One region of the Cellulomonas sp. P4_D11 genome, then DNA from elsewhere that is predicted to be linked to it. Evidence: predicted binding sites of a transcription regulator. Region 1 holds the regulator's gene; each other region holds the start of a gene.
The links. The regulator LexA, encoded in region 1, represses DNA repair genes until DNA is damaged. The targets are predictions, from matches to a motif close to TCGAACANNTGTTCGA.
Positions count from the first base shown of each region.

Region 2: AC1DT4_RS19030 (HNH endonuclease signature motif containing protein) is a predicted target of LexA. The motif match lies at 2,421-2,436, and genes of this name have one in related genera.
Region 3: AC1DT4_RS00285 (HNH endonuclease signature motif containing protein) is a predicted target of LexA. The motif match lies at 1,734-1,749, and genes of this name have one in related genera.
Region 4: AC1DT4_RS11530 (HNH endonuclease signature motif containing protein) is a predicted target of LexA. The motif match lies at 3,152-3,167, and genes of this name have one in related genera.

Region 1 is NZ_JBFUIK010000013.1:50,452-55,792, reverse strand. Features, by position in the region: gene AC1DT4_RS10150 (ATP-dependent DNA helicase) at 1-1,608, shown strand, start outside; gene AC1DT4_RS10145 (L-lactate dehydrogenase) at 1,641-2,642, shown strand; gene lexA (transcriptional repressor LexA) at 2,752-3,504, opposite strand; gene AC1DT4_RS10135 (LysM peptidoglycan-binding domain-containing protein) at 3,846-4,328, shown strand; gene nrdR (transcriptional regulator NrdR) at 4,649-5,164, shown strand; gene AC1DT4_RS10125 (S9 family peptidase) at 5,317-5,341, shown strand, end outside.
Region 2 is NZ_JBFUIK010000050.1:175-5,515, reverse strand. Features, by position in the region: gene AC1DT4_RS19040 (hypothetical protein) at 1-1,146, opposite strand, end outside; gene AC1DT4_RS19035 (RNA polymerase sigma factor) at 1,339-2,052, opposite strand; gene AC1DT4_RS19030 (HNH endonuclease signature motif containing protein) at 2,666-4,162, shown strand; partial or broken gene AC1DT4_RS19025 (MinD/ParA family ATP-binding protein) at 4,400-5,341, opposite strand, start outside.
Region 3 is NZ_JBFUIK010000001.1:55,848-61,188, forward strand. Features, by position in the region: gene AC1DT4_RS00275 (carboxyl transferase domain-containing protein) at 1-949, opposite strand, end outside; gene AC1DT4_RS00280 (SACE_7040 family transcriptional regulator) at 1,054-1,650, shown strand; gene AC1DT4_RS00285 (HNH endonuclease signature motif containing protein) at 2,033-3,376, shown strand; gene sigJ (RNA polymerase sigma factor SigJ) at 3,674-4,642, shown strand; gene AC1DT4_RS00295 (NAD(P)/FAD-dependent oxidoreductase) at 4,728-5,341, shown strand, end outside.
Region 4 is NZ_JBFUIK010000015.1:87,165-92,505, reverse strand. Features, by position in the region: gene AC1DT4_RS11550 (DUF998 domain-containing protein) at 1-9, opposite strand, end outside; gene AC1DT4_RS11545 (glycoside hydrolase family 16 protein) at 52-828, shown strand; gene AC1DT4_RS11540 (hypothetical protein) at 955-1,467, shown strand; gene AC1DT4_RS11535 (flotillin family protein) at 1,476-2,912, shown strand; gene AC1DT4_RS11530 (HNH endonuclease signature motif containing protein) at 3,202-4,728, shown strand; gene AC1DT4_RS11525 (alpha/beta fold hydrolase) at 4,835-5,341, shown strand, end outside.

The sequences.
Region 1 (5,341 bases):
GCGGGGCCGACCGAGAGCCTGGGCGAGCAGGTGCTGCGGCTGCGGGAGTGGGCCGACGAGACCGACACCGGCGACCGCGACGACCTCGTCCCGGGCGTCACCGCGCAGGCGTGGCGGCAGGTCTCGGTGACCTCGCTGGAGTGCTTGGGCGCCAAGTGCCCGATGCTCGCCGAGTGCTTCCCCGAGAAGGCGAAGGCCGCGTCGCGGGAGGCGGACGTGGTCGTGACCAACCACGCGATGCTGGGGATCGCGGCGTCGGGGTCGCCGGGTGTCCTGCCCGAGCACCAGGTCCTGATCGTCGACGAGGCCCACGAGCTCACCGACCGCGTGACCGCCCAGGCGACGTCCGAGCTGTCGGTCGCCACGATCGAGCACGCCGCACGCCTGGCGCGGCGGCACGGCGGGGTCCCGACGACGGACCTCGACCAGGCGAGCCAGGCGCTGGCCACCGTGCTCGTCGGGCTGCCCGAGACCCGGTTCCGCGACGGCCTGCCGCCGGCCGCCCGTGACGCGGTGGCGAGCGTGCGCGACACGACGCGCGCGCTGCTCAGCGTGCTCAAGCCCGAGTCCGGGCCCAACGCCCCGCCCGAGGGCGGTCGCAAGATGGCCCAGGCGACCATGCTGGCGCTGCACGAGGTGGCTGACCGGATGGCCGCCGACCCCGACGACAACCGGCACACCGTGCTCTGGAGCTCCCGCAGCGAGGACCGGCGCGGCAGCATCCTCACCCGCCTGCACGCCGCCCCGCTCGCCGTCAACGGCCTCATCCGGACCCACCTGCTCGCGGGCCGCTCCGGCGTCCTCACGTCGGCCACGCTCGAGCTCGGCGGCTCCTTCGACCCGATCGCGCGCGCCGTCGGCCTCGAGGTCCGCCCGGACGCCGAACCGGTCGGCCCCACCTCGCTGGGCGGGCCCCCCGCCGCCGCGCCCGCCGGTCAGCCGTGGCGCGGGCTGGACGTCGGCAGCCCGTTCGACTACCCCCGGCAGGGGATCCTGTACCTCGCGCGGCACCTGCCGAAGCCCGGCCGCGAGCCGGCGACCGACGCGCAGCTGGACGAGATCGCCGAGCTCGTGACGGCCGCTGGGGGCCGGACACTCGGGCTGTTCTCGTCGCGACGCGCGGCGAACGCCGTTGCCGCCGCGATGCGCGAGCGGCTGGACGTCCCGATCCTCGTCCAGGGCGACGACCAGCTGCCCACCCTCGTCTCGCAGTTCATCGCCGACGAGCCCACGTGCCTGTTCGGCACCCTCTCGCTCTGGCAGGGCGTCGACGTCCCCGGCGCGACCTGCCGACTCGTCCTCATCGACCGCATCCCGTTCCCGCGGCCAGACGACCCCGTGAGCTCCGCCCGCTCGGACGCGATCGAGGCGGCGGGCGGCAACGGCTTCCTCGCGGTCTCCGCCACGCACGCCGCCCTCCTGCTCGCCCAGGGCGCCGGTCGCCTGATCCGGACCAGCGAGGACCGCGGTGTCGTCGCGGTGCTGGACCCGCGCCTCGCGACCGCCGGCTACGGCAGCTTCCTCACGCGGTCGCTGCCCGACTTCTGGCGGACCACCGACCGCGCCGTCGCCGTCTCCGCGCTGCAGCGGCTCGCCGCGTCCGGATAGCCTCGGTCGGGTCGACGACCTGGAGGTACGTGATGACCGAGAGCCTGGACATGGAAGACGTCGGCATGGCCCCGTACCGCAGCGCACGCCGCACCTCGAAGCTGGCGATCGTGGGCGCGGGGGCCGTCGGGTCGACCATGGCGTACGCCGCGCTGATGCGCGGGGCCGCCCGGTCGGTGGCCCTGTACGACATCAACGCGGCGAAGGTCGAGGCCGAGGCGCTGGACCTCGGGCACGGCATCCAGTTCATGCCGATGGCGCAGGTGGTGGGTTCCGACGACATCGCGGTGTGCGCCGACGCCGACGTCGTGATGTTCACCGCGGGCGCGAAGCAGAAGCCCGGCCAGTCGCGGCTCGAGCTCGCCGAGGCCACGATCGGTCTCGTCCGCAAGGTGCTCCCGGCGCTCGTGGACGTCGCCCCCGAGGCGGTCTACGTGATGGTGACCAACCCCGTGGACGTCGTCACCTACGCGGCGCTGAAGATCTCCGGGCTGCCACCTGCGCAGCTGTTCGGGTCGGGCACCGTGCTGGACTCCTCCCGTCTGCGCTACCTGATCGCCCAGCACACGGGGGTCGCCGTGCAGAACGTGCACGCCTACATCGCGGGCGAGCACGGGGACACCGAACTCCCGCTGTGGGGCTCCGCCAGCATCGGGTCCGTCCCGCTGCTCGAGTGGACCGGGGCGGGCGGTGCCGGCCCGCTCACGGCCGACGTCCGGGCAAGCATCACGCGCGAGGTCGTCGAGTCTGCCTACCGGATCATCGAGGGCAAGGGCGCGACGAACTACGCGGTCGCGCTGGCCGGGTCGCGGATCATCGAGGCCGTCGTCAAGGACGAGGGCAGGGTGCTGCCCGTGTCGTCGTTGCTCGACGACTTCCACGGCATCAGCGACGTGTGCCTGTCGGTGCCCGCCATCGTCGGGGCGCACGGCGTGGGCCAACGGCTGCCGGTGCCGCTCTCCGACGACGAGCTCGCCGGCCTGCGGGCCTCCGCCGAGGCCGTGCGCTCGGTCGCCCGGCAGTTCGGCTTCTGAGCCGGCAGCCGTCAGCGGCTCGTCGGCGCGCCACGATCGACGGGGCTTCGCACGACTCGCGCGGTGGTGACCGGCCGGGCCGCGCTCGGCGCGCGGCCCGGCCGGCGCGTCAGAGGCTGCGCAGCACGCTGACGACGCGACCGAGGATGGTCGACTCGTCGCCCGGGATCGGCGAGTACGCCGGGTTGTGCGGCATGAGCCACACGTGGCCGTCGATGCGCTTGAGCGTCTTGACCGTGGCCTCGCCGTCGATCATCGCGGCGACGATCTCGCCCTGCTCGGCCACGGGCTGGCGGCGGACCACGACCCAGTCCCCGTCGCAGATCGCGGCGTCGATCATCGAGTCCCCGCTGACCTTCAGCAGGAACAGGTCGCCGTCGCCGACCAGCTGGCGGGGGAGCGGGAACACGTCCTCCACCACCTGCTCCGCGAGGATCGGCCCGCCAGCGGCGATCCGCCCGACGACCGGGACGTAGGACGGCGCGGGCATCCGCTCGCCCTCGCCCTGGTCGGGGAAGCTCGACCGGCTGCCGTCGGGCGCCTGCCAGGTGCCCACACCCCGGGAGTCGTCGGCGTGCACGACCTCGATGGCTCGCGGGCGGTTGGGGTCGCGCCGCAGGTAGCCCTTGCGCTCGAGGGCCGTGAGCTGGTGCTTGACGCTCGACGGGCTGGTCAGGCCGACGGCCTCGCCGATCTCGCGCATGCTCGGTGGGTAGCCGCGCGACTCGACCGACGTCCGGATGGTGTCCAGCACGAGCCGCTGGCGCGCCGTGAGGCCGTCCGGGCCAGGCGCACCGTCCGGCAGCGCGTGGATCGTCGCCAGGTCCTTGTCGGGCTGGGACGTGTCCCGTGAGTCCGTCACTGCGCTCCTCCTCCGTCGGGCGGCGGCCTCTCGGCCCTGACCGCCTGGTACCGCTGGTTCCGCCTGCTCCGTGAACGTGCCGCGCTGCCTGTGCCAGCCGACGCCCCCGAGCTCCTGACCTGCGGCGACGGGGGCTCCCGCCGGTCGTGTCAGTGGCTCGTGGTGCGCTTGTGCTGCATCGCCAGCCTAGGGATGTCGGGACGGAAGATCAAACATCTGTTCGATCGTGTCTCGACAGTGTCGGCGGATGCTGGTAGACATCGTACAGACGTTCGACGAACAAGCGTTCGACGACCAGCGGTACCCCGGGAGACCGGGCCGAGCAGGAATCGAGTGACGTGATGAGCGCGATGGCGATGGGACCCGCGATGCCGAGCTTCGCGACGCCGAGCAGCCGGACGGCCGGCGCCACCCGCGGGTCGGCCGCCTCGTCGGCCGCGTCCCGGGCGAGCCACCTCCGGCTGGTGGGTACCCCGACCATCGTCACGGCGCCCGTGGACCAGCCCGCGGACCAGGCGGCACCCGCGGCCGCGTCGCACCTCCGGCTCACCACCCGCGGTCGCGTCGTCCTCTGGGTCCTCGCGGCCGCGATCGTCGCCCTGGTCACGCTGCTCGGCAGTCGCGCCGCGGCGGACGGCCCCTCCGGAGCGCAGGAGGTCGTGCGGCACGTCGTCCAGCCGGGGGAGACCATGTGGGAGATCGCCGAGACCGTCGCCGGGCCCTCGGACGACGTGCGCGACGTCGTGTTCGACCTCGTCCGGCTGAACGAGCTCCCCGACGCCGGCCTGATGGCCGGCCAGGTGATCGTGGTCCCCGCGGGCTGACGGACGTCCGTCGGCGGCGCGGGAGCCCGCCAGAGCACCGTGGGGGCGTGGCACACAGGACGCGCGGTACTGCGCGGGCCGAGGCGAGTCGGCCCGCTACACGGGACGGGAGCGTCCCCGCGTGGGCGGTCATCTCAGGATGGCCGCCCTCGTGCGTCGCCCGGGGAACGTGGGGGGCGACGTGGGATCGAGCACGGCGGGTCGCGTCGGGGGCAACGACCTTGCACCGCCGCAGAGCGTGGCCTAGCGTCACGGGGGCGTTCACGACGCCATCGCCGCCGGCCCTCCCGGCTCGGCGGGCCAGCTCGAAGGGGATCACGGTGCACTGTCCGTTCTGCCGTCACCCGGACTCGCGGGTCGTCGACTCGCGGACCTCGGACGACGGGTCGACCATCCGGCGACGCCGCCAGTGCCCGCACTGCAACCGCCGCTTCACCACGGTCGAGACCGCCAGCCTCTCCGTGGTCAAGCGCTCCGGCGCCACCGAGCCGTTCAGCCGCGAGAAGATCGCCGGCGGCGTGCGCAAGGCGTGCCAGGGCCGTCCGGTGAGCGAGGACGACCTCGCGCTGCTCGCTCAGAAGGTCGAGGAGACCCTGCGCGGCGCCGGCTCGGCGGAGATCGATGCGTACGAGATCGGTCTGGCCATCCTCGGTCCACTGCGGGAGCTCGACGAGGTGGCCTACCTGCGGTTCGCCAGCGTGTACCAGGCGTTCGACTCGCTCGAGGACTTCGAGGCCGCGATCACGGTCCTGCGGGCGGAGCGCGACGGCACGGAGGACGTGGACGACGCCGAGGAGCCGCTGCAGCCCGAGGACGAGACCGCGCGCACCAGCTGAGGCACGGGCTCGCGAGGATCCACCACGTCCCCTCGGGCACCGGAGCAGCGACGCGTCCGCACACACGGCTCCGGGACCGGCGGTCGGGGGCGTGCCGAGGCCGTCGGCCCCGTCGGTCGGAAAGTCTCGGCGGGACGACGTAGGTTCGTCCGGTGCTTCCTACCGATCTCGAGCTCC
Region 2 (5,341 bases), on a different contig from region 1:
GTCGGCGGTGCGCATGCCCTCGGCCGCGAGCGGCATCACGCCACCCCCGCCCGAGACGCCGAACCGCGGGTCGCCCAGCCGCGCGACGGCCTCGGTCGGGCTGACGACGTCGTACGAGCCCAGCTCGACCATCGGCGCGAGCGGCGCGTACAGCGACTGGACGCCGTCGGCGACCACCGTGACGCTCGCGGTGACGCCGGTCTGCTGACCGTCGACCACCTGGCTGGCCGTGACGTTGGTGACCTGCGGGCTGCTCGGGTCGGTGGACGCCTCGTACTGGTAGGCGTCCGTGTCGACGCCGACCGCCGCGAGGATGTCCTTGGCCTGTGCGATCGCGGCGTCGCCCGTCGGTGCCGCGGCCGCCGTCGTGCAGTCCGGCCGGTCCGGGCCGACCGGGGAGTCCGCCGTGCCGGCCGCCGAGTCCGTCGCGGGCTCCTTGCCGGTCGTCACGCTGCCGCAGCTCCACGGGTCCCGCGTCGGGTCGTAGTAGGAGAGGCTCGCGAGGCCGTCCGGCGAGAGCGACACCGACGGTCCGGTGCCGTCGTTGGTGCCGACGGACCACGAGCCGTACTCCTGCCGCGGCTGACCGGACACCCCGAGAGCCGCCGCGGCCGCGACGATCGTCTCCTGCGAGAACGCGCCCTCCGCGTCGAAGCCCCAGGCCTTCCCCGAGCCACCGTCGGTCGACAGCCCGCTCGCAGTGAACACCGTGCGGCCGCCGTACCAGGGGTACATCATCTTCGACTGGTCCATTGCGACGCCGCCGCCCGCCGCCGACGCCACCTCCGGGGCCGCCGCGTCGCGGCCACCGCCGTCCAGCGAGATCGCCGGCGCGGCGGTCACCGTCTCCGGGGCGTTGTTGAGGCCGTACGCGTAGCTGCCGCCGCCGATGATCGCGACTCCCGCGACCGCCGCCGCGACCTGCAGCCAGCGGGGCGAGCGGCGGTTGCGCCGCGCGGCGAGCTCGTCGACCGGGGCGGCCGTGCTCGTCACGTCGACACCCGTGCGCTCCGAGACGGCTGCCGTGAGGCGGGCGAGGTCGGGCTCGCTCCCGACCGCCGGGTCCGCGGCCTGGAGCCGGGCGAACGCGACGTCGGTGTCGGGCGTCGTCGCGTCGGGGGTCTCGTGCTCGGTGTGGTCGTCCACGGTCCTGCCTCCTGGGTCGGTGCGGTGCTCTCTACCCCACCTATGTCCCGACCGCGGCGCGGCTTGCACGTCGCGGTGATCGGCGATGCGGCAGCCCGTGGCGCGCGCAACCCCCGTCGCGCTTGCTCAGCTCCGCGACGCGTCGGATCGCGTGCTCGTCGGCGCGCACTGGTCCACCCGCGGTCGGACCCGTCAGGCCTCGGCGAGCGCCCACGCCTCGCGCAGCCGGGCACGTGCACGGCTCAGCGCCGCGTCCGCGCCACCCCGACCGATCCCGAGCACCTCGGCCAGCGCATCGCCGGTCAGGCCCTCCCACGCGTTGAGCAGCAGGATCTGGCGATCCCGCGCGCTCAGACGACCGAGCACCTCACGCACCCGCTCGTCCTGCACCGCGCGCACCGCCGGGTCGTCCGCGTCGATCTCGTCGGGGACGTCCCCCACCGGGATGGGCCGACCCTTGCGACGATGGTTCGCGACGACGAAGCCCGCCGTCCGGTACAGCCACGGCAGCTCCGCCCCGTCCGGCACGTCACCCCGCCGGCGCCACGCGACCGCGAGCACGTCCGCCGTCAGGTCCTCGGCCTCGTCGCGGCCGGCCCGCCGCGCGACGAACCGGTACACCGCCGACGCGTGCGCCCGGACCACGGTCTCGAACCAGGCGGCGTCGTGGCTCGGGTCGTGGCCGGCCGCGGCCTGCTCGGCCCCTGCACCGTCTCGGGGGCTCAGGTCGGTCGCGTCCCCGTCTCCGGCGCTCGCGTCGGCCTCAGCCGCGTTCCCGAGGCTCGGGTCGGTCGCACCCTCGCCCTCGTGGCCGCGGTCGTCGTCGTCGTCGAACACACTCGCGCGCTCGTCGAGCCTCGGGTCGTCCGGCTCGAGGTCGGGCGTACTCGGTGTCGGCGACGGCACAGTGCTCCTGGTGTGTTCGTGGTCGGGCGAAGGCCTACACCTGCACTCTGTCGCGTGAGCACGCGATCTTGCACCACTGATCGGATCTGTATTCGAGCGGCCCGAGAGCTCCGTGGAAGCGCACGCCGTTTTCGCGCGGCTCGCGCGAACCCGACCGCACTCGCGACCGCGACGCCGTGTCGTGCGCAGGTTGGTCGTTCCCCATATTTGCTGACAGACACGCGCGCCACGGCGCGGCACCGGGCAGCGCACCGAGGTTCGCCGGCACCACGCCTTGCACACACTGAGCCGACCTCAGCCCCTCGGTGGGCGGCGCCCCTCCACAGGCGCATCCCGCCACCCCCGAGTGTCAGTGGCGTCCGATAGATTCGTACGTATGTTCGATTCCTCCACGATCGCCCGGCCTCTTAGGGCCGAGTCTTGGCTGCCCGTCGAGGCGGCGGCCCCGACCGAAGCAGCGTGGTGGGTGGGTTCCGCGTACTCGGGGACTACGGCGGATGGCGAGCTGACGGACCTCGGTTCAACGGCGTCGGCGGGGGCACCCCGATCGGGTCCAGATCCGGACTGGGCATCGGACGGGGATCTGTGGCTGGCGAGCCCGATCTCGCTCGCGATGCTCGACCCCGAGCGCTACATCGCCGCGGGCGACGTGGTCGAGCACGCGGAGGACTTCCTGACCCGGCCCGACTACAGCCCGACCGACGCGCAGCTCACCGATGCGGGACCGGAGCTGGCCGCGATCCTCCAGATGATCGACCGAGACGCGCTTGACGACGAAGGCCTCGTCGAGCTGGTCGCCGCCTGGCAGCGGCTCGCGTCTTGGGTGTTCCTCGGCGCCGCCCGGGCGGCCGCGTCGCTGGCGGATCGAGCCTCGATGAACCCGTCGTGGCCGCACCAGGCCGCGAGGACGGACCTGTCGTGCACGGCCGGCGACGAGATCGCGATGCGTCTGGCCTGGTCGCGCCGAGCCGGCGCCCAGATGGTGCGCAACGGTCGCGCGCTCAACGGCCCGATGCTGGCGACCGCCGACGCGCTGGCGGCAGGGGAGATCGACACGCCCAAGGCGCTGGTCCTCATCGATCGGCTGTGGAACGCCGCACCTGACCTCGCCGACGCCGTCCAGGCCGAGGTCCTGCCGCGGGCCGACCTGCGGACGCCGCGGCAGCTCGCATCCGACGTCGAGCGGGTACTCCTGGCTATCTCGCCCGCCGACGCAGCCGCACCCCACCGCGCCGCTCGCACAGACAGGCGCGTCGACCGCCCGCGCCGACTTCCGGACGGTATGGCGGGCATGTGGGCCGTCCTGCCCGCGGAGTCGGCGGTCGAGATCGACACCCTCCTCGAGGCCACAGCGCGCACGGCACGGTCGGCGGGCGACCCGCGCACGCTCGACCAGCTGCGCGCCGACACGCTCGTCGACATCCTCACGGGCCGCGCGGGATGCACGCATGCGCCGCAGGTCAGACATCCCGCGGATTCCACCAGCATGGGCACGCCCGGCGACTCGCCGACGGACGACGCACCGGCACCGCGCGTGCGCCGACCGAGGATCCAGGTCAACGTCACCGTGGCGCTCTCGACGCTGCTCGGTCTCGACGAGGATCCCGCGGAGCTCGACGGCTACGGCCCGCTGCAGGCCGCGCAGGCTCGCGCCCTCGCTCGCGGCGGCGTGTGGCGGCGCCTGGTGACGGACCCGACCAGCGGCGCCGTCCTCGACGTGGGTAGGACCCGGTACCGGCCACCCGCCGACCTGGCCGACCATGTCCGTCAGCGCGACAAGCAGTGCGTCCGACCTCATTGCTCGGCCAGCGCTGAGCAGTGCGACCTCGACCACACGATCGAGTTTCGCGATCCCGCCGGCCGCGGCGGGACGACCTCAGCCGGCAATCTCGGCCCGGTGTGCCGACGCGATCATCGGCTCAAGACCGAGGGCGGCCACCGGCTCACCCAACCGAGCCCGGGGAAGTTCGAGTGGGTCACACCTGCCGGGGTGCGCTACCTCGTCGTTCCCGGAAACGATGGCGCGGTCGAGCGCACCGGTCGGCGACGCAGGCGTCGCGCAGTGGTCCTGCCCGTGCACGCACCAGACCCGGGACCGCCGCCGTTCTAGGTTCTGTCGAGCGCTTGAGCTCGCCGAGGAGCGACGACCAGCACGACTGGTCCACAAACGATGGCTAGCTCGGCTCGCCGAGGAGCGATGACGGGCACGACTGGTCGAGAAGCGATGACAAGCACGACTGGTCGAGAAGCGACGGCCGGCACTGCTCGTCGAGAAACATCGCGACAGGCGCGACTCGTCGAGCGGTGACGTACACCCGACGTGCGGCGGCGAACGATGGCGAGGGCCTCAGAGGCCGTCGGCGACCACCGCGGTGACGCGGAGCCAGGCATCGCGGGTCGTGGTGTTCAACGCCTCGTAGTCGATGGGGCCGCCCGCGACGAGGGCCTTGTCGTGCGGTACGTCGATCACCGCACGTGTCAGCGCCCCGAAGTGGGACCTGAGTCGCTTCTGCAGGTCCTTGTCGACCTTCGGTTCCGGCGCCGAGAGCACGGTCACCGCGCGGCGCACGGCCTCGTCGTGACCGGTCGCGCGGAGCGCGTCGAGAGCCCAGGCGGCCGACTGTGCCGTGTCTTCGCGCACGGTCGAGACGACGACGATCTGGTCGGCGGCGGCGACGGCGGCCTGCCAGTTCGAGGCGCGCATGTTGTTCCCGGTGTCGATCACCAGGACCCGGTAGAAGCGCGAGAGCACCTGGTGCAGCGACGTGAACGAGTCGGCGTCGACGGACGACGCCGAGGCCGAGTTCTCGTCCGATGCGAGGACGTCGAACTGCTCGCTGGGCTGCGTCCGCACGAACCCGTCGAGGTCGCCGATCCGGACGGTGCCCTCGGTCCCGAGGGCGGGCAGCGCGTTGAGGAGGTCGACGGCGGTTCGGGTGTGGTCGGCGTGCGACGAGCGCCAGCCGAGCGTGCCGCGGGTCTCGTTGTTGTCCCACGCGAGCGTGTACCCGCCGCGCTGCAGCCCGAACGTCGCGGCGAGCAGCATCGTCGCGGTCGTCTTGTGCGCCCCACCCTTGGGGTTGATCACGACGATCGTCTTCGGCCCGTCCAGGGTGCGTCGCACGGAGGCCGACGCGATGCGACGACGGCGCTCCACGCGGCCGGGGCCCGGGGAGATGCCGCCGAAGGTCACGCGTCGGACGCCCGCGCGCCATCCGTGCTCAGCGGGGCCCACGGACGCGGCGGGGTGCCGCGCGGCGAGGAGGTCGTCGAGCGTCGGGAGCGGCTG
Region 3 (5,341 bases), on a different contig from region 1:
GCAGCTCGCTGCCGTCGACCAGGCGCGCGATGACCTCGCGCACGTCGTACGGGGTGAGCAGGTCGGTGGGGACCACGCCGTACAGCTGGCTCTCGTCCACCTTGGGCGGTCGGCTCTCGTGGACCTCCCACGCAGTCGTGGTCGGGACCGGCAGGGTCGCGACGATGTCCCGCACGATCTGCAGCGCGTGCGCATCGTTCTCCGCCAGGTGGTCCGTGACTCCCGACCGCCGCGAGTGCAGCTCGCCGCCGCCGAGGTCCTCCGCGGTCACCACCTCGCCGGTCGCCGCCTTCACCAGCGGCGGTCCGCCCAGGAAGATCGTCCCCTGGTCGCGCACGATCACGGTCTCGTCGCTCATCGCCGGCACGTACGCGCCGCCGGCGGTGCACGAGCCCATCACGCAGGCGATCTGCGGGATGCCCTCCGCGGACATGCGCGCCTGGTTGAAGAAGATGCGGCCGAAATGGTCGCGGTCCGGGAACACCTCGTCCTGCTTGGGCAGGAACGCGCCACCCGAGTCGACGAGGTAGATGCAGGGCAGCCGGTTCTCGAGCGCGATCTCCTGGGCTCGCAGGTGCTTCTTGACGGTCAGCGGGTAGTAGGTGCCGCCCTTCACGGTCGCGTCGTTGGACAGGACCATGACGTGCCGGCCGTGCACCAGGCCGATGCCCGCGATCACCCCGGCGCCGGGCGCCTCGCCGTCGTAGAGCTCGTAGGCCGCCAGCGGGGCGACCTCCAGGAACGGGCTGCCGTCGTCCAGCAGCACGTCGATCCGCTCGCGCGGCAGCAGCTTGCCGCGCGTCACGTGCCGCTCCCGGGACCGCTCGGGTCCGCCCAGCGCGGCGGTGCGCAGCCGGTCGTCCAGCTCCGCGACGAGGGCGCGCTGGGACTCGTCGTTCGCCAGGAACGTGGCCGCGGCGGGGTCGGCCGTGGTGGTGAGCATCTCCATCGACGCGGTCTCCAAGGGATGGCTGGAGAGGACAACTCAGTTAGGGATCGCTAACTGAAATGAGGCTACAGTTCTCGCACGCCCTTGTCCACGAAGGAGCCCCGATGGCCGACGTGCTGGAGACCCTGCCGACCGCCCGCGGCCGCGCCAAGGCCGAGCGCCGCGACGCGCTCCTCTCGTCGGCCGCGCAGCTGTTCGCCAGCCGCGGCTTCGACGGCGTGTCCATCGAGGACCTCGGCTCGTCGGTCGGGATCAGCGGGCCGGCGGTGTACCGGCACTTCGCCAGCAAGCAGGCCGTGCTCGCCGCGCTCCTCGTCGGCGTCAGCGAAGGTCTGCTCGCGGGGGGTCGGACCGTCGTGGCCGACGCCGGCGACGACGAGTCGGCCCTCGCCGCGCTCGTCCGGTTCCACGCCGACTTCGCGCTGCGCGACCCCGACGTCATCCGCGTGCAGGACCGCGACCTCGCCGCCCTCTCCCCGCAGGACCGCGAGTCGGTGCGTGACCTGCAGCGACGCTACGTCGACGTCTGGGTCGACGTGCTCAGCCGACTCAGCCCGACGACCGAGCGCGCCGAGCTGCGGCTGCGCGCGCAGGCCACGTTCGGGCTGCTCAACTCGACGCCGCACAGCGCCCGGTCGGTGACCGTGGCGCGGACCCGGGCGCTGCTGGAGGAGATGGCGCTGGCCGCGCTGGGGCGGTAGCGCGCGACCGCACACCCTTGCCACTCTCCCCAGTGAACGGCTCTCGTCTTTCCACAGGTCACCGCCGGTGTGTCAGTAGCCAGTCGTACACTTGTTCGAAGACGGATCGGTTGAGTACCGGTGGTGGGAGGTGGCGACGATGACAGCGGTGTTGGATGCCCCGGTGCGCGACGAGGTCATGGCGCGGGCCTCGGGTGTCGGGGTTGATCGGCGCCCGACCGCGACGCTCGCCGCCACCCCGCGCGATACCAACGCGCCCGGGCCGCAGGTCACCGATCCCGCAGCCTCAGCGATGTCAGCTACCCACCCGCCGTTGGTGTGGGCGGACTCGGGGCGCGCGTCTCGCCTCGATGCGGCGCCGGCGCCTGGTCCGGGTGTGCGGGTGGTGGATCTGGCTGCCGTGGACGTCCCGGTCTCGGGCGTTGCTGTGGAGGACCTCGTTTCGTTGCTCGCGTCGGTGCCGGTCGCGGACGTGTCGGGTGCGGCGCTGGTGAACGCCATCGCGGCCTCGCAGCAGGCGGTCGCGATGCTCCAGGCTCTGCAGGGCCGGTTCGTGCGCGAGCTGGCGGACCGCACCCCGATGGACACCCTGGAACGGGTCTCCGACGAGGTCGCCTGCGCCCTGGTGTGCACCCGGCGCCTGGGTCAGGACCTGGTCCTGCGCGCCACCCACACCAGCACTTACCCCGTGCTGGGTGACGCGTGGGCGGCCGGTCGGATCGAGGCGCGCAAGATCGACGTGATCCTGGCCGAGATCCACACGGGCGGTGCCGGTCTGGACCGCGACGTCGTCGACCGGGTGGTCGCCGACGCCGTGAACCACGCCGCCGAGCTGACCGCCCCGCAGCTGACCCGGCACGTACGGGCCGTGCTGCTCGCGGTCAACCCCGACGTGCCGGAGAAGCGGCGCCGGGCCGAACGCGAGCGGCGCGGCGTGTTCCTCGAGCTGGCGCCCGATGCGATGGCCCGCCTGATCGCCTACCTGCCCGCAGCCGAGGCCACCGCGGCGTTCACCGCGATCGACGCCCTGGCCGGCAACGCCGCCGTGGACGGGGATGACCGGACAGTCGATCAGCGGCGCGCGGACGCATTCAGTGACATCTTCACCGGGATCCTGGACCGGCAGGCCACCCCCGACGGCACCCCCCTGCCCACCCGGCACGGGCAGCGCGCCGCCCTGCAGGTCAACGTCGCCGCGTCCACCCTGCTCGGCCTCGACGACAACCCAGGGTTCCTCGGCTCCTACGGGCCGATCCCGGCCCAGGTGGCTCGCGAGCTCGCCCAGGACGCCACCTGGCGGCGCGTGCTGACCGACCCGGCCACCGGGCAGGTCTGCTCCGTGGGCACCCAGTCCTACCGGCCCGGTGCGGACCTGACCCGCACGGTGCAAGCCCGCGACGTCACGTGCACCTTCCCCGGGTGCCGGCAGCCGGCCACCCGGTGCGAGCTCGACCACCGCATCCCGTTCGACCACGACCGCACCACGACCGACCAGGGTCACGACGCGCAAACGTGCGAGGCGAACCTGCACGCGCTGTGCAAGCACCACCACCAAGCCAAGACGAAGGGCTGGTGGCAGGTCACCTACAACCCCACCACTGGGGTCTCGACCTGGACCGACCGGCACGGGCTGACCTACGCGCGCAGCCCGGTCCTGGTCCTGGTCCCACCCGACGCCCTCGAGCACCGACCCCCGCCGCCCGACATCGGCGACCCACCCTTCTGAGCCTGCATGACGGCCGCGCGATGCTTGCGTGGAGCGCCGACCTCGCGCGTGACGCTGCGGCACGCCCGGACCTCATCGAGCACTCCCCGGCACGCCGCGGCTTGATGATCCCGACAGCGACGCGTTTGTCGACGGGCACGCGCTGCCCTCGACCGTGCCCGTGAGGCGAAGGACCGGAGGATGCGGCTGCCGTCGACCGATCAGCCTCTAGGCCCCGGCGTGGCGCTGAGATCGGCCGGCATCGGCGGGCGACGGTCCGCCGGGCCGTCCTCGGGCGGGACGTCGTAGGGTCGAACGGTGAGCGTGCGAGACGCGGACAGGGCTCCTCTGCGGGCCGAGGAGCTCGAGGTGTTCGAGGCGCTGCGGCCGCGCCTCGAGGCCATCGCCTATCGCCTGCTCGGGTCCGCCTCGGAGGCCGAGGACGCGGCGCAGGAGACGTTCCTGCGGTGGGAGGCCGCCGATCGCGACCAGGTCCGCGTGCCCGCCGCCTGGCTCACCCGGGTGCTGACCAACCTGTGCCTGACGCAGCTGCAGTCGGCGCGGGCGCGGCGCGAGGTCTACGTGGGCGAGTGGCTCCCGGAGCCGCTGCTCGCCGGCGACCCGATGCTCGGCCCGGCGGACACCGCCGAGCAGCGGGAGTCCGTGTCGACCGCCGTCCTCGTGCTCATGGAGCGCCTGACCCCGAACGAGCGGGCCGTCTACGTGCTGCGCGAGGCGTTCTCCTACTCGCACGCCGAGATCGCCGAGCTGCTCGACATCACCGAGGCGAGCAGCCAGCAGACCTTCCACCGCGCCAAGGAGCACATGGCCACGGAGAAGGTCCGCACCGAGGTGGACGAGGCGGCCGCGCGGCAGGTGGTCGAGGAGTTCCTGGTGGCCGCCACGAGCGGGAAGACCGAGCCGCTCCTGCGGCTGCTGACCGCCGACGCGACGGGGGTCGGTGACGGTGGCGGATACGTCCCGGCGCGCGCGAAGCCGTTCTTCGGCGCGGCGGCCGTCGCGCAGTTCCTGCGCGGACTGTTCCGGCCCGCCGACGCCAAGCGCGCGCTCATCGGCGGGAGCCCGGACTTCTACGCCTGGACCGCGAACGGCGGCCCCGCGCTGGTCGCGGTGGTCGGCGACCGGCTCGTCGGCGTCATGAGCCTGGAGGCGACCGATGACGGCATCGCCGCGGTGCGCTCGCAGGTCAACCCCGACAAGCTCGGGCGCGCGGCACGCCGGTGGGCGGAGTCGGACCACGGGGAGCCGTTGCTCAGCGGCTGGTGAGTGACGAGCGTCACATCACGCACCTGTCAGGGATCGGGTCGGCGTCCAGTTCAGGAGGCACACCGATCCACGACAGGAGCGACTCATGAAGCACCGCATCGTCATCCTCGGAGCCGGGTACGCCGGGGCCTCCGCCGCCGGTCGACTGGCCCGCCGCCTGCACCCCGACGACGTCGAGATCACCCTGGTCAACGCCGAGCCGGACTTCGTGGAGCGGGTCCGCATGCACCAGCTGGCGACGGGACAGGACCTGCGCCCGCGGCCGCTGGACGGCATGTTCGCCGGCACGGGCGTCGCCGTGCGCGTCGCCCGCGTCACGTCCGTCGACGTCGGCGGCAGGACGGTCGCGCTCGAGGGTGCCGACGAGCTCCGCTACGACACCCTCGTGTACGCGCTGGGCAGCGCCCGGGACGACCACGGCGTGCGCGGCGTCTTCGAGCACGCGGACGAGGTCGCGAGCCGGTCCGGCGCGCGACGGCTGAACGACCGGCTGCGGGCTCTGTCCCCGGGTGGGCGCGTGCTCGTGGTCGGCGGCGGGCTGACGGGCATCGAGGCGGCCAGCGAGATCGCCGAGTCCTTCGCGGGCCTCGAGGTCGCCCTCGCGGCGCGGGCCGGGTTCGGCGACTGGCTCTCGCCGCAGGGCGAGAAGCACCTGCGCGGCACCTTCGACCGACTCGGAATCACGGTCCACGAGCACAC
Region 4 (5,341 bases), on a different contig from region 1:
GACGTCCATGGAGGGGCTGCCTTCTGCTCGGTGCTGTCGGAGACTGGGTTCGTGACCGACCACCCCGACGGACTGGTCTTCGAGGACGACTTCGACGGCCCCGACCTCGATCCTGCCGTCTGGCTGCCGCACTACCTGCCGGCCTGGAGCTCCCGGGAGCGGACGCGGGCGTCCTACGAGGTGCGCGACTCCTGCCTGGTGCTGCGGATCCCGCCGTCGCAGGGCGTCTGGTGCGAGGGCGACCACCTGCCGCCGACGAGGGTGTCCGGCATCCAGTCCGGCAACTGGTCCGGGCCGGTGGGCGGCACCCGCGGGCAGCAGCCGTACCGCGACGGGCTCGTGGTGCGCGAGGAGCAGGAGCCGTTCCGGGGCTGGACGCCGTCGAGCGGGCTCATCGAGCTGCGGGCTCGAGCCGTGGTGACGCCGCGGTCGATGGTCGCGTGCTGGCTGGTCGGGCTCGAGGACGAACCGTCGCGGTCGGCCGAGATCTGCGTGATGGAGGTGTTCGGCGACGCCGTCCGTCCGGGGTCCGCCGCTGTCGGCGTCGGCCTGCACCCGTTCCGGGACCCCGACGTGGTCGAGGATTGGGCCGCGGTCCGGCTGCCGATCGACGTGTCGGTGTTCCACAGCTACGCGCTCGACTGGACGGCCGAGCGCGCGCAGCTCCTCGTCGACGGCGTCGTGGTACGCACCTGCCCGCGTCCGCCGACCTACCCGATGCAGGTCATGCTGGCCGTCTTCGACTTCCCGGGGCGGTCCGTCGGCGGCGACGACGACGAGGTCCCGGAGCTCGTCGTCGACAGCCTGCGGGGATACGCCCGCGCCTGACCGCCGCCGTTCGGATGGTTCCGGGGACCCGTCGTCCACAACGTCGGATTTCCGCCGCGCGGGCGGTCCGCCGCACGGTATAACCGAGCCTCCGACATTCCCTGCCGACCGTGAGGACCTCGACGCGTGCTGATCTTCTGGGTGATCGCCGGGGTCGCGCTGCTGCTCCTGGTCCTCACCGTCACGGTCGGTGACTTCCTCGACCCGGCGCTCGACAGCATCGACTTCACCGGCGGCTACCTGTCGTCGACGGTCGTGCTCTCGTTCCTGGCCACGTTCGGCATCGTCGGCGGCCTCCTGCTGTCGACGACGGACGTGAGCGTGCTCGTGGCGTCGCTCGGGGGAGTCGTGGCGGGTGCCCTCGTGGGCGCCGGCGCCGGAGCCGGGACCCGCGCGCTGAGCAACGGGCCTACCGCCCACCAGATCACCAGCGGCGACTACGTCGGCCAGACCGCCACGGTCACCACGTCCATCCCGGCGGGCGGCCTCGGGCAGATCTCGCTGGTCGTCGCCGGGCAGAGCACGGCTCTCGCGGCGCGCGCCGACGAGCCCGTGCCCACCGGGTCCGGCGTCACCGTCGTCGCCAACCTCGGCCCTGGCGTCGTCAAGGTCAGCTCGTCGTCGTCCGTCACTCTCTAGGAGCTCTTGTGCTGCCTGACAGCTGGTTGCCCGTCCTCGCCGTGGCCGGGCTGGTCCTCGTCGTCCTGATCGTCGCCATCGCGATCGCCAAGCGGTACCGCGTGGCCAAGCCCAACGAGGCCTTCATCGTCACGGGTCGCAAGGGCAAGCGGTCCGGCGACCTGTCCGGGCAGAAGGTCGTCACCGGCGGCGGCGTGTTCGTGCTGCCGTTCGTCCAGCAGCTGTCGGTGCTCGACATGTCGTCGCGCCGCATCACGGTCGAGGTCAACGGGGCACCGTCGTCGCAGGGCATCGCGCTCACGGTGTCGGGCGTCGCGATCGTCAAGGTGCACAACGAGGACGTCTCCATCCGTGCGGCGGCCCAGCGGTTCGGCAGCCAGCAGGAGGAGATCGACAACTTCACGACGAACCAGCTCTCCGGCGCGCTGCGGGCGATCGTCGGCAACCTCACGGTCGAGCAGGTCATCCGCGACCGCGAGTCGTTCTCGCAGCAGGTGCTGGAGTCGGTCACGGGCTCGCTGAGCGCGCAGGGCCTGAGCCTCGACGCGTTCACCATCCAGGAGGTCACCGACCACGGCGGCGGCACCTACATCCTCGACATGGGCCGTGCGTCCGCCGCAGCGATCCGCCGCGAGGCCGAGATCGCCGAGGCCGAGGCGCGGCGGCTGTCCGAGGAGAAGCGGATCGACGCCGAGACGCAGGTGGCCAACTACCAGCGCTCGCTCGACCTGCGGCAGGCCGAGATCCTCGCCGAGACCGACCGCGCAAAGGCCCTGTCCGCGTCCGCCGGTCCGCTCGAGGCCGCGGCGCGCCAGCAGGAGATCCTCGCGCAGGAGGAGCTCGTCGCCCAGCGCCAGGCCGCGCTGACCGAGCGCCAGCTCGACACGACCGTCCGGCGCCCCGCCGACGCCGAGCGCTACCGGCTCGAGCAGCACGCCGAGGCGCAGCGGGTCACCGCGGTCAAGGCCGCCGAGGCCGCCAAGGCCGAGAACGAGCTGCGCGGCGCCGGTGAGCTGGCGCTCCGCTCGGCGCAGGCGACCGCCACCAAGCTCGAGGGCGAGGCCGAGGCCGCCGCCGTGCTCGCCCGCGGCAAGGCCGAGGCCGAGGCACTGCAGCAGCGCGCCGAGGCCTACAAGGAGTTCAACCAGGCCGCCGTGTTCGACCGCCTGCTCGACACCCTGCCGGAGATCGCCAAGCAGCTCGCCGCGCCCATGGGCAACATCGACACCCTCACCGTCGTGTCGACCGACGGCGCGTCCGCGCTCCCCAAGGCCGTCGCCGGCAACTTCCTGCAGCTGCAGGAGCTGATCAAGTCCACGACCGGGCTGGACCTGACGCAGATCATCGGGCAGCTCACGGACTCGTCGACGGTCGTCGTGCCGGCCCCGCACGAGCCGACGACCAACGGCGCAGCGACCAACGGGGTGTCGTCGACCACTCACTGACGGATCGGGCGGCGTCGGCATCCCCGGGGTGCCGGCGCCGGCCTGTTCCGGGCGCCGGCCGGGCCACCGGTCGCGATCGCCGACGAGTCAGTCGTCTCTCTCATGGCTGTCGGTACATCGCGGCCCGGGCCGGCCGCTCAGCCTGCTGCTTGCTGTCGAGCGTCGAGCCGCCCACAGCCCCGACCGTCGTGAGACCGTCCACGGCGTCGCTCCGCTGAGAGGCCGATGTCCGAACGTGTTCGTACACTTGTACGAACGGTCGAGATGGCGGCGCGGGAAGGAGATCGACGTGACGGCAGTGTGTAAGCCCGACACCGAGCTCGAGCTCCCGTGGCCGTCATGGGTCGACACGGTCGAGCCCTGGGATCCGTCCCCGATCTCGGAGGCGCCGGACTGGCCGGAGCCGTACGTGCCCGATCCGCTTCCCGAGTTCCGGGTCAGGATCCTCGATCCGTTCGTGGACGGCTCGTTGGCACCGCGTGAGGCCGCGCCCATGCTGCCCGCGTTCCCGGTCGAGCCGCGGCTGCCGGTGTCGGCGCTGGCGGGCGTCCTCGAATCGGTGGAGCCGGCCGATATGCCTGGGGCGCACCTGGTCAACGCGATCGTGGGCTGGGAGCAGGCGATTGCGGCGGCGCAGGCCGAGCAGGCGGCGTTGGTGCGGGAGCTGGCTCTCCGGAGCGGGCCGGACACCCTCCGCCTGGGCGGCGACGAGCTGGCCAGCGCGCTGGTGTGCACGCGACCCGCAGCCGAGCGTTTGATCGTCCGGGCGGAGCAGGCGGACAAGTACCCTGCGCTCGCGAACGCGTGGTCAGGCGGTCTGATCGGGGCTCGCAAGGTCGACGTGATCCTCGAGGAGGTCGCTGTCGCGGGCCGGGCGTCCGCACGCGACGTGGTGGCGGACGCGGTCGTCGCGGCCGGCGGGATGACCGCCCCGCAGCTGGCGCGGCACGTGCGGGCCGCCGTGATCGGGGCGGACGCGGCCGCGGCCAAGCGCCGCGTCGCCAAGGAGCGCTCCGACCGGCGGGTGGAGCTGACCCCCGTCCGCGACGCGATGGCGTGGGTGGGGGCGTACCTGCCCGCCGACCAGGCGCTGGCCGTCTTCACCACGGTGGACGCGCTCGCGGGGACCACGCGGGTCGGCAGCGACGACCGGACGGCGGACCAGCGACGAGCCGACGCGTTCGCGGACATCTTCCTGGGCATCCTCGACCGGCAGACGACCCCCGACGGCATGCCGTTGCCGACGCGAGGCGGTCAGCGGGTCGCGGTCCAGCTCACCGTCGCGGCGACCACCTTGCTCGGCCTGGACGACGCACCCGGCTACCTCGGCTCGTTCGGCCCGATCCCCGCGTCGATGGCCCGGGAGATCGCGCAGGACGGCACGTGGCGGCGAGTGCTGACCGATCCGGCCGGGCAGATGTGCGAGGTCGGGACCACCGCCTACCGGCCCGGCGCCGACCTCACCAGGCTGGTGCAGGCGCGCGACCAGACGTGCACCTTCCCGGGTTGCCGTCAGCCGGCCGTCCGCTGCGACCTGGACCACCGTGAGCCGTACGACCACAGCCGACCCGGCGCCTCGCAGACCTGCGAGGCGAATCTCCACTGCTTGTGCCGACATCATCACCGGGCCAAGACCGAGGGCCACTGGAAGGTCAGCTACGACCGCACCTCCGGCGTCTCCAGCTGGACCAGCCCGCTCGGCCTGACGTACGACCGAGATCCGCAGCCCGTCCTGGCGGCCTCGTCGTCCCACGAGCACCGGCCCCTGCCGCCCGCACCCCCACCGCCCCGCGACTGGGGAGACCCACCCTTCTGAACCCTCGCTCGGCTGTCGCTCGGTCGGCTGCATACGCGTCGTAGTCGACGGGTCGCGAGCCCGGGTGTTGTCCGACGGCGGTCCTCGCGCGGCCTACTGTCGACCCATGACCGTGACGGCCAGGAACAACGTCGTGCTCACCGGCGACCCCGGCGCGCCCGCGATGGTGTTCGCGCACGGGTTCGGGTGCGACCAGAGCATGTGGCGGTTCGTCGCGCCCGCGTTCGAGTCGACGCACCGCGTCGTCCTGTTCGATCACGTCGGCGCCGGCGGGTCGGACCTCTCCGCCTACGACCCGCAGCGCTACGACTCTCTCGACGGCTACGCGGACGACGTCGTGCAGATCCTCGAGGAGCTCGCCCTCGGTCCAGTGGTGTTCGTCGGACACTCGGTCAGCGCGATGATCGGCGCGCTCGCGGCCACCCGCCGCCCCGACCTGTTCAACCGGCTCGTGCTCGTCGGGCCGAGCCCGCGCTACGTCGATGACGACGACTACCGCGGCGGGTTCAGCGCGGTCGAGATCGACGAGCTGCTCGAGACGATGGACGACAACTACCTCGGCTGGTCGGCGTTCATCGCCCCGGTCATCATGGGCAACGCCGACCGGCCCGAG